Regions from separate parts of the Phytohabitans kaempferiae genome, predicted to be linked through region 1. Evidence: riboswitches for the same ligand, from Rfam matches in the RefSeq annotation. Region 1 holds a riboswitch; each other region holds the start of a gene.

Region 1 (3,264 bases):
CGTGGAGAGGCGGGAGACCGCGTCGGTCGGGCGCACCCCGAACTGGGCGGCGACCGCCAGCGCGGTGGCCGCGTTGCCGAGGTTGACCCGGCCGGGGAGCTGGAGCGAGATCTTGTGCCAGGCGCCGCGCGGATCGACCACGCCGTCGTCCTCCACCACCCACTGAGGTACGGGACGGCGCAGCGAGCAGCCGGTGCACCACCACTGGTCGGCCTGGCGCTCGATCGGCGAGCCGCACTCGGGACAAACCCACGAGTCGTCATGCCACCGCTGGCCCGCGCTAAACCAGGTGACGGCCGGCGAACCGGAGGCGGCCCAGACCACCATCGGGTCGTCGGCGTTGGCGACCACGTACACACCGGGGTGCTCGGCGAGCGTGGTGCGCCACATCTGGGCCATCATCGCGACCTCTTTGGCCCGGTCGAGCTGGTCGCGCGAGAGGTTGAGGAGCGCCACCACGCGCGGCTCGGTGGCGACCAGCACCTTCGGCAGGTAGTGCTCGTCGACCTCGAGCACCGCGTACGGCGTCTGGCCGGCCTTGGCGAGCGCCGAGGTGTGGCCGGTCGGCATGTTGGCACCGAAGCCGTTGGTGGCGACCGGACCGAGCACGCCCACCGCCGCGGCGGCGAGGCGGGTCGTGGTGGTCTTGCCGTTGGTGCCAGAGATCAGCGCGATCGCGCGCCCCGCGGCCAGGTGGGCGAGGAGGTCGGGGTCGATCTTCAGGCCGATCCAGCCGCCGATGACCGAGCCGTCGCCGCGCCCAGCCGCCCGTGACAGGGCGGCCGCAGTGCGGGAGACCGAGCTGGCGACCTTGGCCCGGAGGGGCATCTTGCCGTCCGTCACGGAGGCGAGGTTACCAACGCCGACTGGATCTCCACTGACCGAGCGAAGCAGGGGACCGCCGAAATCGCCCTGCTAGCGCCTCGGCCGGCGAGGGGCGTCGCGGCGGCGTCGGTACGGCGCGATGTGTGTGGGGATACTCACGGTGACCGATCCACGCAGCGTGATTCCTGGTACGACGCAGCGTCGCGACAATTGGGACGCTGCCCTTAACGACCACTCATTCGTCGGCGTGCCAAATTCGCTCCGCAAGATCGCGGTAACCCTGCGTCGATCAGGGCATCCGCTACAAAGTTTGAGCCGGGTCATCGCCCGGCCGCACCGCCGGGACACGCCGAGCCCTGCCCACCCGTCCGGTGCGTACCCCTGGAGGAACGCAACGGCACTGCGGGCAGGGACGGGGGACCCAGGATCGTGGTCCCGACCCCGCCGGGGATACCCGGCCGGGTGAGGCCTTGGGGTGAAGCCGCCACGGCGGCCGGGCAATCCTTCCCGCCCGAACCCGACAGCTCACCTCGCAGGCGTGCCGGAGGGACATCGACCGTGCACGAACTCCGTTCGGGTCGGCACAGGCTGCCCGCGAAACGCCGAGCCGGCCGGCTCGCGCTCGCCGTCGGGATCTGCGTGTGCGCCGGCCAGCTCATGGCCGGCCCGGCACACGCCGAAGCCACGCCCGCGCCGACCACCAGCACCGCCACCGCGCCGGCCGCCGCGTCGGTCACGCCGAAGGTGGCGCTCCAGCCAAGCACCACGCGCCTGCCGTGGGGCTCGACGCTCATGATCACCGCCACGATCACCGACCCGAGCACCGGCAAGGGCGTGTGGGGCGGCTCCGTCCAGTTTCAGGTATGGAAGGGGAAGTGGGTCAGCACCGGGACCCGCCCCGTGTACTCCACCGGCAAGTCCATCCTCTCCATCCGCCCGTTCGAGGCGCGGATGTACCGGGCCGTGTACAGCGGGCGCGGGCCGTACAAGGGTCTGACCACCGGGGAGATCCGGGTCGACATCGTCCCCAGCCGGGCGAAGGTGCTCGCCGAGGCGCAGAAGCACGTGGGCAAGCCCTACCGCTTCGGCGCCGCCGGGCCGTCCGCCTTCGACTGCTCCGGCTACACCAAGTACGTGTACCGGGTCGCCACCGGCAAGGTGCTCCCGCACAAGGCGAACGACCAGCAGCGTGTCGGCACCGGCGTGGCCAAGAACAAGGTGCTCCCCGGCGACCTGATCGTGATCCGCTCCGGCTCGTACGGCACGCACGTGGGCATCTACGCCGGCGGCGGCTACATGTACGACTCGCCGCGCCCGGGCGTGCGGGTCGGCAAGCACAAGATCTGGTCCTCCAACTACGTGGTGCGCCGGCTGGCCTGACCCCGCGCCTCTGCCCTCCACTTTCCTCCCCACCCCCCATAGCAACCCCCGTCCCCCCAACGATCCAGGGCAAGCCCGTCCGGGTTTGCCCTGGATCGTTTTTTGGCCCGGTAGGTGGCACCAGCTTGTCGCCATCCAGACCCTCCACCGCGCTCCACCGCATTTGACGTGCGGTTTTGTCAAGGGGGTCACCCCAGTAACGCTGCGATTCCGGTTGCGAGTGGAGGGAAGTGGAGTACAGTGGGGCGCAGTGGCAGGGTTACTCACCGGAGGGACCCGCCGGCCCCGGGGGATAGCGGCTCCGCGAAAGCCGCGAAAGGCGAGGGGGTGGGCCGATGTTTCTCGGCACCCATACCCCCCGCCTGGACGAAAAGGGCCGGTTGATCCTTCCGGCGAAGTTTCGGGACGAGCTGGCGGGAGGTGTCGTGATCACCAAAGGGCAGGAGCGCTGCCTCTACGTCTTCCCGACGCCGGAGTTCCAGCGGATCGCGAGCCAGTTGCGCGAGACGCCGATGACGCACAAGGCGGCTCGGGCCTACAGCCGGGTGTTCTTCGCGAGTGCCCACGACGAGGTGCCCGACAAGCAGGGCCGGGTGACGATCCCGGGCCACCTGCGGGAGTACGCCGGGCTGAGCCGTGAACTCGTCGTGATCGGGGCGAGCACCAGGGTTGAGATCTGGGACAAGCAAGCGTGGGACACCTACCTCGCGGAGAGCGAAGACGACTTCGCCGGCATCGAGGAGGGGGTGCTGCCCGGAGGACTGTAAGGGCTGGCGGACGCCGTACTGCGAGATCTCCAGCCGCTCCTGCTCCTGACATCTCTTCCCCGATGCCAGGCGCGTCCCGGCCTCCCCGCGAAGGAGGCTCACGGAAGGGCGGATGGGGATCTGGCAGTACGGCGCACGGTTCTTCAGGCTCCGGGCGCAGGTGCACACGGGCGGGTCACTGGGGGTCGAGATGGGGGAGCTGCGCGGTACGCACGTACCGGTGCTGCTGGAGCGGTGCCTCGCGCTGCTCGCGCCCGCCCTCGACCAGGGTGACCGCACCACCGTGCACGTC
Region 2 (3,264 bases), on a different contig from region 1:
TGCGGCACGACCTCAGCATGGACGTGATCCGCGGTACGGCGGGCGGATACGTGCTGACGGTGCCGGCCGAGGCGGTCGACGTGCACCGCTTCCGTACGCTCCTGCGCGCCGCCCGGTCGGCCGAGGGCGCGGCCGAGCTCGACCTGCTGGAGCGCGCGCTCGCCTGCTGGCACGGCGACCCGCTCCAGGACGTGGGCTCCGAGGCGCTGGTCGCCGAGCACGCGCCAGGGCTGAGCGAGGAGTGGTACGCCGCGACCGAGCGCCGCCTCGACCTGCTGCTGGCCGCCGGGCGCCACGCCGACCTGGTGCCGCTGCTGCGCGACCTGACCGCACAGCAGCCGCTGCGCGAGTCGCTGTGGTGCCGGCTGATGGTGGCGCTGTACCGCTCCGGCCGGCAGGCGGAGGCGCTGGAGGCGTACCGCTGCGTGCGCGACCTGCTGGTGGAGCAGCTCGGCATCGTGCCGGGCCCGGAGCTGGCGGCCGCCCACCGCGCGGTGCTCACGCACGACCCGGCGGTGGCGGCACCGGCCACGGCCACGCGGCGGAGGCGACCGGCGGTGCGACCGCGCGTACGCCGGCTGGTCCGGCTGCGCTTCTAGGGCCCGTTTCCCAGGGGCATGGCCGGCCCGCGGCGGGCCCAGACGCCTCGGCTCGGCCGACCCTCGATGAAACAGCCCTCGGCGCTGACCGGCGCTTTTGCCGCCATCATCCGGCGATAGGGCAGATTCGGTATAGCGAAGAGCATTGAAAGATTTCCCTAAATGGATAGCGTGCGGTCGGGGTCACCCCCCAACACGACGTCCAGGAGGTCAACCAATGCTCCTCAGAAGACTGTCGGCCGCGGTGCTCGGTGCCGTCGCGGTCGCCTCGGTCCATGCCGTCAGCGCGGTGCCGGCGAGTGCGGCGCCACCGGCGTCGCACTCGTACGCCGCCAGCCAGACCGCCACCGAGCCGGACGGCGGCATGGTCCCGCTGATCGTCAACGGCCGGCCGGCGTCGGAGAACTACTCGTTCCTGGTGTACACCTCCGGGTGCACCGGGTCGCTGATCAAGGCGAACTGGGTGGTCACGGCCAAGCACTGCCCCACGCCGTCGTCGGTGCGGGTCGGTAGCGTCAACCGCGGCAGCGGCGGGACGGTGGTCTCCGTGACCGGTGCGGTCAACCACCCCCGGATCGACGTCAAGCTGCTGCGGCTGGGCAGCTCGGTGAGCCAGGCGCCGGCGCCCATCCCGACGACCTCCGGGGCTGTCGGCACCGCGACCCGGATCATCGGCTGGGGCCAGACCTGCCCGACCCGCGGCTGCGGCTCGGCGCCGGTCCTGGCCACCGAGCTCGACACGTCGATCGTGACGGACAGCCGGTGCCTCGGCATCGACGGCCCGTACGAGATCTGCACGAACAACACCAACGGCAACTCCGGCGCCTGCTACGGCGACTCCGGCGGCCCGCAGGTCCGGATGATCAGCGGCCGGTGGAACCTCATCGGCGCCACCAGCCGGTCCGGCAACGGCAGCGCGGTCTGCGCCACCGGCCCGTCGATCTACGGTGACCTGTCTTCGATCCGCTCGTGGATCAACACGCAGGTGGGCGGCCTGCCCGCCTGAGGCTCGGCCGGCGGCGGGGCGAGCCGGTGCCCGCCCCGCCGCCGAAAGCGCCGTCGGAGCGCGGGCCGAGCCTCCTCCATTGTGGAGGACGACGGTGGGGGCTTAGGTTACCCAAAGTCGTTGTGTGGTAACGCTTTTTCTGGCGTGGTTGAGGTGACCGGAGGTATCTGGTCCGGTATGCTGACCGCCGGTCATGCGCTCCGGCAACGGGCCGGGGCGGCCTGACCGCCGCCAAATCGCCACTTCGGCGAGCCGGGGAACCACGCGCCTCGGGGTGAATCCGCATCGCGGTAGGGATCGCTTCCGTCCCGAACCCGTCAGCTAACCTGGCCGGCGGCCGACGGAGGGATGGTATGACGGCAGCCTTACGCCGTTTGTGCGCGTTCGCGATGGCGGTGGTCGCCGGTGCGGTGTTGTTCGTGACCGCACCGTCCGGCGCGCAGGCGGCGCCGGCGGATCCGACCCCGGCGGAAGACGGGCCGGCGCTGCTCAGCGAGGTGCTGACCGCGACCGGCAAGCGATACGCGCAGGCCAAGGCCGCGCTCGACAAGTCGCGCAACCGCCAGCTCCAGCTCAGTCTCGAGCTGCGCCAGGCGGAGGACCGGCTCGAAGAGCTGGCGCCGCAGATCGGCGAGCTGGCCGCCGCCTCCTACCGCACCGGCAAGCTCACCGCCGTGTCCGCGCTGCTCAACACCGCCTCCCGCGACGAGTTCATGGCGCGGGCGACCGTGCTCACCGAGCTCAACATGGTCAACGACCGGAAGGTCGCCGAGCTCACCGCCGCGCGGGAGAAGGCAGCCAGGGCGAAGGCCGCGCTCGACGCGGAGGTCGCCGAGGAGCGCAAGCAGCTCGCCGTCATCGCCCGCCAGAAGTCCGAGGCGGACAAGGCGCTGGCGCTCGTCGGCGGCACCAAGCTCACCGGCGGCTTCGTCGCCGCCACCTCGCCCGTCGCCAAGGCCGCGCCCCGAAACTCGGACGGCTCCTGGCCGGACGAGTCGTGCAGCATCAACGACCCGACCACCTCCGGCTGCATCACGCCACGCACGCTCAACGCGTACAACGAGGCGCGCAAGGCCGGGTTCCGCCGCTTCGTCGGCTGCTACCGCCCCGGCGGGCCGTTCGAGCATCCCAAGGGGCGCGCCTGCGACTGGTCGCTGCTCAACAGCGGCTTCGCCAACGCCCGCACCGACGACCAGCGGCTGTACGGCAACAACCTCACCGCGTTCCTGGTCCGCAACGCCGAGCGGCTCGGCATCCTCTACGTGATCTGGTACCGGCAGATCTGGTTCCCGGTGACCGGCTGGTCGACCTACACCGGTCCGCAGGACCACAAAGATCACGTACACATGTCGATGGTCTGATCCCGCGCCCGCCACCTGCGGCGCTGTTTCCCGGTGGCGGTGGGACCGTAGATTGTCGGCGTGTCTGCCGATGCGTACCGGCTCGGAGTCGACTTCGGAACCTCGTCGACCGTCGCGGTCCTGAGCCGTCCCGGCGTGCCGGCCGAGCCGGTCCTGTTCGACGGCTCGCCGCTGCTGCCCTCCGCCGTGTGCGCCGACGCGAGCGGCGCGCTGCTGGCCGGCCGGGACGCGCTCCAGGCCGCGCTGGCCACGCCGGAGCGGTTCGAGCCGCACCCCAAGCGGCGGATCGACGAGGGCA
Region 3 (3,264 bases), on a different contig from region 1:
GCGACGAGCAGAGCCAGGTGGAGGTGCGGCTCGCCCGCCAGCGCGAGGTGCTCGACAAGGCCGACCCGCCCCACATCACCGCGGTGATCGACGAGGCGGTGGTCCGGCGCATCGCCAACGACCCGCGCACCAAGCGCGAGCAGTTGGAGCGGCTCGTGTCGCTGGGCGCCCAGCCCAACATCACCATCCAGGTGCTGCCCTTCGCCGCCGGCGTCGACGGATTCCCCAACCCGTTCGCGATCCTCGAGTTTCCCGACCCGTCCGACGTCGTGATGTACGTGGAGAACGGCCTCGCCGACGACGTGGTCGACCAGCCCGACCTGGTGCGGCCGTTCCGGCACGAGTTTGAGCGGCTGCGCGAGATGGCGCTCAGCCCGGCCGAGACCCAGGAGATGATCAAACGGATCGTGGGCGGGCTCGAGTGAGCCCGCCCACGATCGGTGTGGCCCCCCGGCCCCACCTGCGCCCTTCATCCGGTCACTGCTGCCGCCTTGCCGGGCGGCTGCCGAACTTCGGGCGAAGTCTCTCCTATGGACGCATGCGCCACATGTTTACCGTCACCAGGGGCTCGGCCAGGCCGCCGAGCCGGTAGGCCTCCTGTGCCCGGAGCAGTGCCCGGGTCACCTGACCGTACTGCCGCTCCTCGTCGCTGCTGAAGAGCAGCACCGTCATGCCGCGGAACTCGCCCCACAGCTCGAAGGCCCTGGGCCGCAGGCGGTGGCCGATCGTCGCCACGAGGAATGGGATGAACGCCACCGCCGTGAGCGCCAGATATGCCTGGGCGCTCAGATCGTTGAAATCGGTGGTCACGCCGAGCGCGACCCCGATGGCGGCCAGCACGATCGCGGTCACCGTCACCGACCGAACGGTGAGCTGATGGTGCGGGCCCCGTGCCGTGTGCAGGTGGTGCAACTCGCCGACCGGAAAACGCCGACCACCGACGATGAACCAGTCGCGCGTCACCACGATGCCCGGCCGCTGGTAGAGCGGGCCGACTGATTTCGGGGTTGTTACGTCTACTGGTGTTACAGGCTGTGGTGCTGGTGACCGCGCGGGGTAGCGAGTAGTCTGCACTGCATGCCTCCTACGGCTCGTGAGGCGGGCTGGTGTGGTGGTCTTTGAGATCGGCACCTGGTGGCAGCCAGGTGCCGATCGTCTTTCGCGCTCCAGTGCCGCATCAGAGCTCTGTGCCGCCTTCAAACTGCGTTGCCGCTTGCGCGACCCAAGGGCCCTGTTGCCATTGTGCGAGATGCCATCTAGTCGAGGGAAGGGGCGCAATCAGCCACCTGGCAGATTGGAAGCGGTCTCCTAGCGGTACGGCGCCACTTTCCGCCCCCCATGTCCGATTTACCGGCACCGTCGCCCACCCAACGCGTAGAGCGACAAATCACCCATCACCCTTACGGCGACGTCACTCGGATCCACGAACTAATCACTATGAGTGACCTCGACATTTCGCTTATTGGCGGGCGTCAGTCACAAGTCACCCTCAGGCCACTTTCGCCCAACCGGCCCCGGCGCTAGGTTGGAGCCGCTGGTCCGGTCGTCAGTCACTCCCCCGGGTGGCGCCGGTCCGGTGCCGCCGAATCGCACGACGGTCACGCTCCGTCTGCGAATCGGGGACCCACCTTCTGCACTGGGGTGAATCCGCGAGCCGCGGTAGGGCGATCTTCCCGCCCGAACCCGTCAGCTAACCCGGTAGGCGGCGTTGGGGAAGAAGGTCACCGTTTGTCTTCCGCGCGGAAGCTGTTGCGCGCCCTCGTACTGGTCGCCCTCGGGTTCGGGCTGACCGTACCGGCCGCGGCGGCCCAGGCCGAGCCGTCACCCAGCGAGCTGACGGACCAGATCAACAAGGCGTCGACCGAGCTGGAGAAGGTCGTCGAGGCGTACAACAAGCTCAACGAGCAGCTCAAGCAGACCAAGGCCGCCTCGGCCGAGCTGGCCGCCAAGATGGGCCCGCTCGAGGCGCAGCTCGCCCAGGCTGACGCCGAGGTGGGCGCGATGGCGGCGGTGGCGTACCGCACCGGGCAGGTGGGCGCCGCGAGCGCGCTGCTCGACGGGAGCGGCCCCCTCGCCGACCGGCTCGGCATGCTCGACCAGCTCGCCCGCGACCGCCAGCGCCAGTTGGCCGGCTTCACGGCCGCCGAGCGGCGGTACACCGAGGAGAAGGCGAAGCTCGACGCCACGCAGGCCAAGCAGACCGCCCAGCTCAAAGAGCTCGCGGCCGGCAAGAAGAAGATCGAGGCGGATCTCAAGAAGCTGTACGAGATGCGGGAGCGGGCGTACGGCGCGGCCACCTCACCGAGCGGCGGCAAGTACACCGGCACCGTCCCCTCCGTCTCCGGCAAGGCCGGCGTGGCGGTGCGGTTCGCGTACGACGCGATCGGCAAGCCCTACGTGTGGGCGGCCGACGGCCCGAACGGGTACGACTGCTCCGGGCTCACGCTCGCCGCGTGGCGGGCGGCCGGCAAGCAACTGCCGCACAACGCCGCGATGCAATGGGACGCGGTGGCGCACATCGGCCGTGGTTCGCTCCAGCCGGGCGACCTCGTCTTCTACCGCGACCTCGGCCATGTCGCCATCTACGTGGGCAGCGGCAAGGTCATCCACGCGCCGACGTTCGGCGAGAGCGTCAAGCTGGCGTCGGTCGACATGATGAACCCGTACGGCTACGGCCGGGTCCGCTGACCCGCCCGAAAAATCTTCAACTGCGCCGATCAGGGACAGGGGATCGCGGTTCGCTCGCGGACACGCCGGTCTCCTGCCCTTGGTCGACGCATGAATCCCTGATCGGCGAGGTACCGGGCCGGCGGGAAGTGTCGTACCGCGGGCGCACCGTCGGGGCATGACTGAGCGCACCGATGCGAGCACGGCCGTGAGCCTGGCCGCCGAGCCGTATTCGTTCGACCTGTCCCTGCGCGCCCTCGCCGGCTTCGCGCCCACCGCCGGCGGCCACGTGATCGCCGGCGGCCGCGTGCGCAAGGCGTTCCTGCTCGGCGCCGACGCCGTGGTCGCCGAGGTGGGCCCCGGCGCCCCGGGCTCCGGCCCCGCAGTCACGCTCCACGCCGAGCGCCACCTGTCACCCGGGGAGCGAGCGGCGGTGCACCAGGCCGTCGGGCGGTGGCTCGGCCTCGACGACGACCTCACTGGCTTCCTCGACGTGGCCGAGCGCGACCCGGCCATGGCCACGCTGCTGCGCGCCGCACACGGGCTGCACCAGGTGCGTTTCGGCTCGCTCGCCGAGGGCACCGTCTACTTCGCACT

What was found. A riboswitch is a leader RNA that binds a small molecule or an ion and turns the genes downstream of it on or off. The one in region 1 is predicted to bind cyclic di-AMP.
Region 2: it holds a riboswitch for cyclic di-AMP, as region 1 does, so the genes downstream of both, ACFFIA_RS00205 (coiled-coil domain-containing protein) here and ACFFIA_RS14275 (C40 family peptidase) in region 1, are expected to answer to the same signal.
Region 3: it holds a riboswitch for cyclic di-AMP, as region 1 does, so the genes downstream of both, ACFFIA_RS31885 (C40 family peptidase) here and ACFFIA_RS14275 (C40 family peptidase) in region 1, are expected to answer to the same signal.

Annotation. Positions count from the first base shown of each region.
Region 1 is NZ_JBHLUH010000021.1:56,383-59,646, forward strand. It holds gene ACFFIA_RS14270 (MurT ligase domain-containing protein) at 1-828, opposite strand, end outside; cyclic di-AMP (ydaO/yuaA leader) riboswitch at 1,239-1,358, shown strand; gene ACFFIA_RS14275 (C40 family peptidase) at 1,384-2,205, shown strand; gene mraZ (division/cell wall cluster transcriptional repressor MraZ) at 2,541-2,972, shown strand; partial or broken gene rsmH (16S rRNA (cytosine(1402)-N(4))-methyltransferase RsmH) at 3,163-3,264, shown strand, end outside.
Region 2 is NZ_JBHLUH010000001.1:37,870-41,133, forward strand. It holds gene ACFFIA_RS00195 (AfsR/SARP family transcriptional regulator) at 1-599, shown strand, start outside; gene ACFFIA_RS00200 (S1 family peptidase) at 817-1,605, shown strand; cyclic di-AMP (ydaO/yuaA leader) riboswitch at 1,825-1,956, shown strand; gene ACFFIA_RS00205 (coiled-coil domain-containing protein) at 1,959-2,966, shown strand; gene ACFFIA_RS00210 (Hsp70 family protein) at 3,027-3,264, shown strand, end outside.
Region 3 is NZ_JBHLUH010000068.1:116,331-119,594, forward strand. It holds gene ACFFIA_RS31875 (helix-turn-helix domain-containing protein) at 1-425, shown strand, start outside; gene ACFFIA_RS31880 (DUF6232 family protein) at 529-1,131, opposite strand; cyclic di-AMP (ydaO/yuaA leader) riboswitch at 1,571-1,720, shown strand; gene ACFFIA_RS31885 (C40 family peptidase) at 1,729-2,688, shown strand; gene ACFFIA_RS31890 (DNA-3-methyladenine glycosylase family protein) at 2,846-3,264, shown strand, end outside.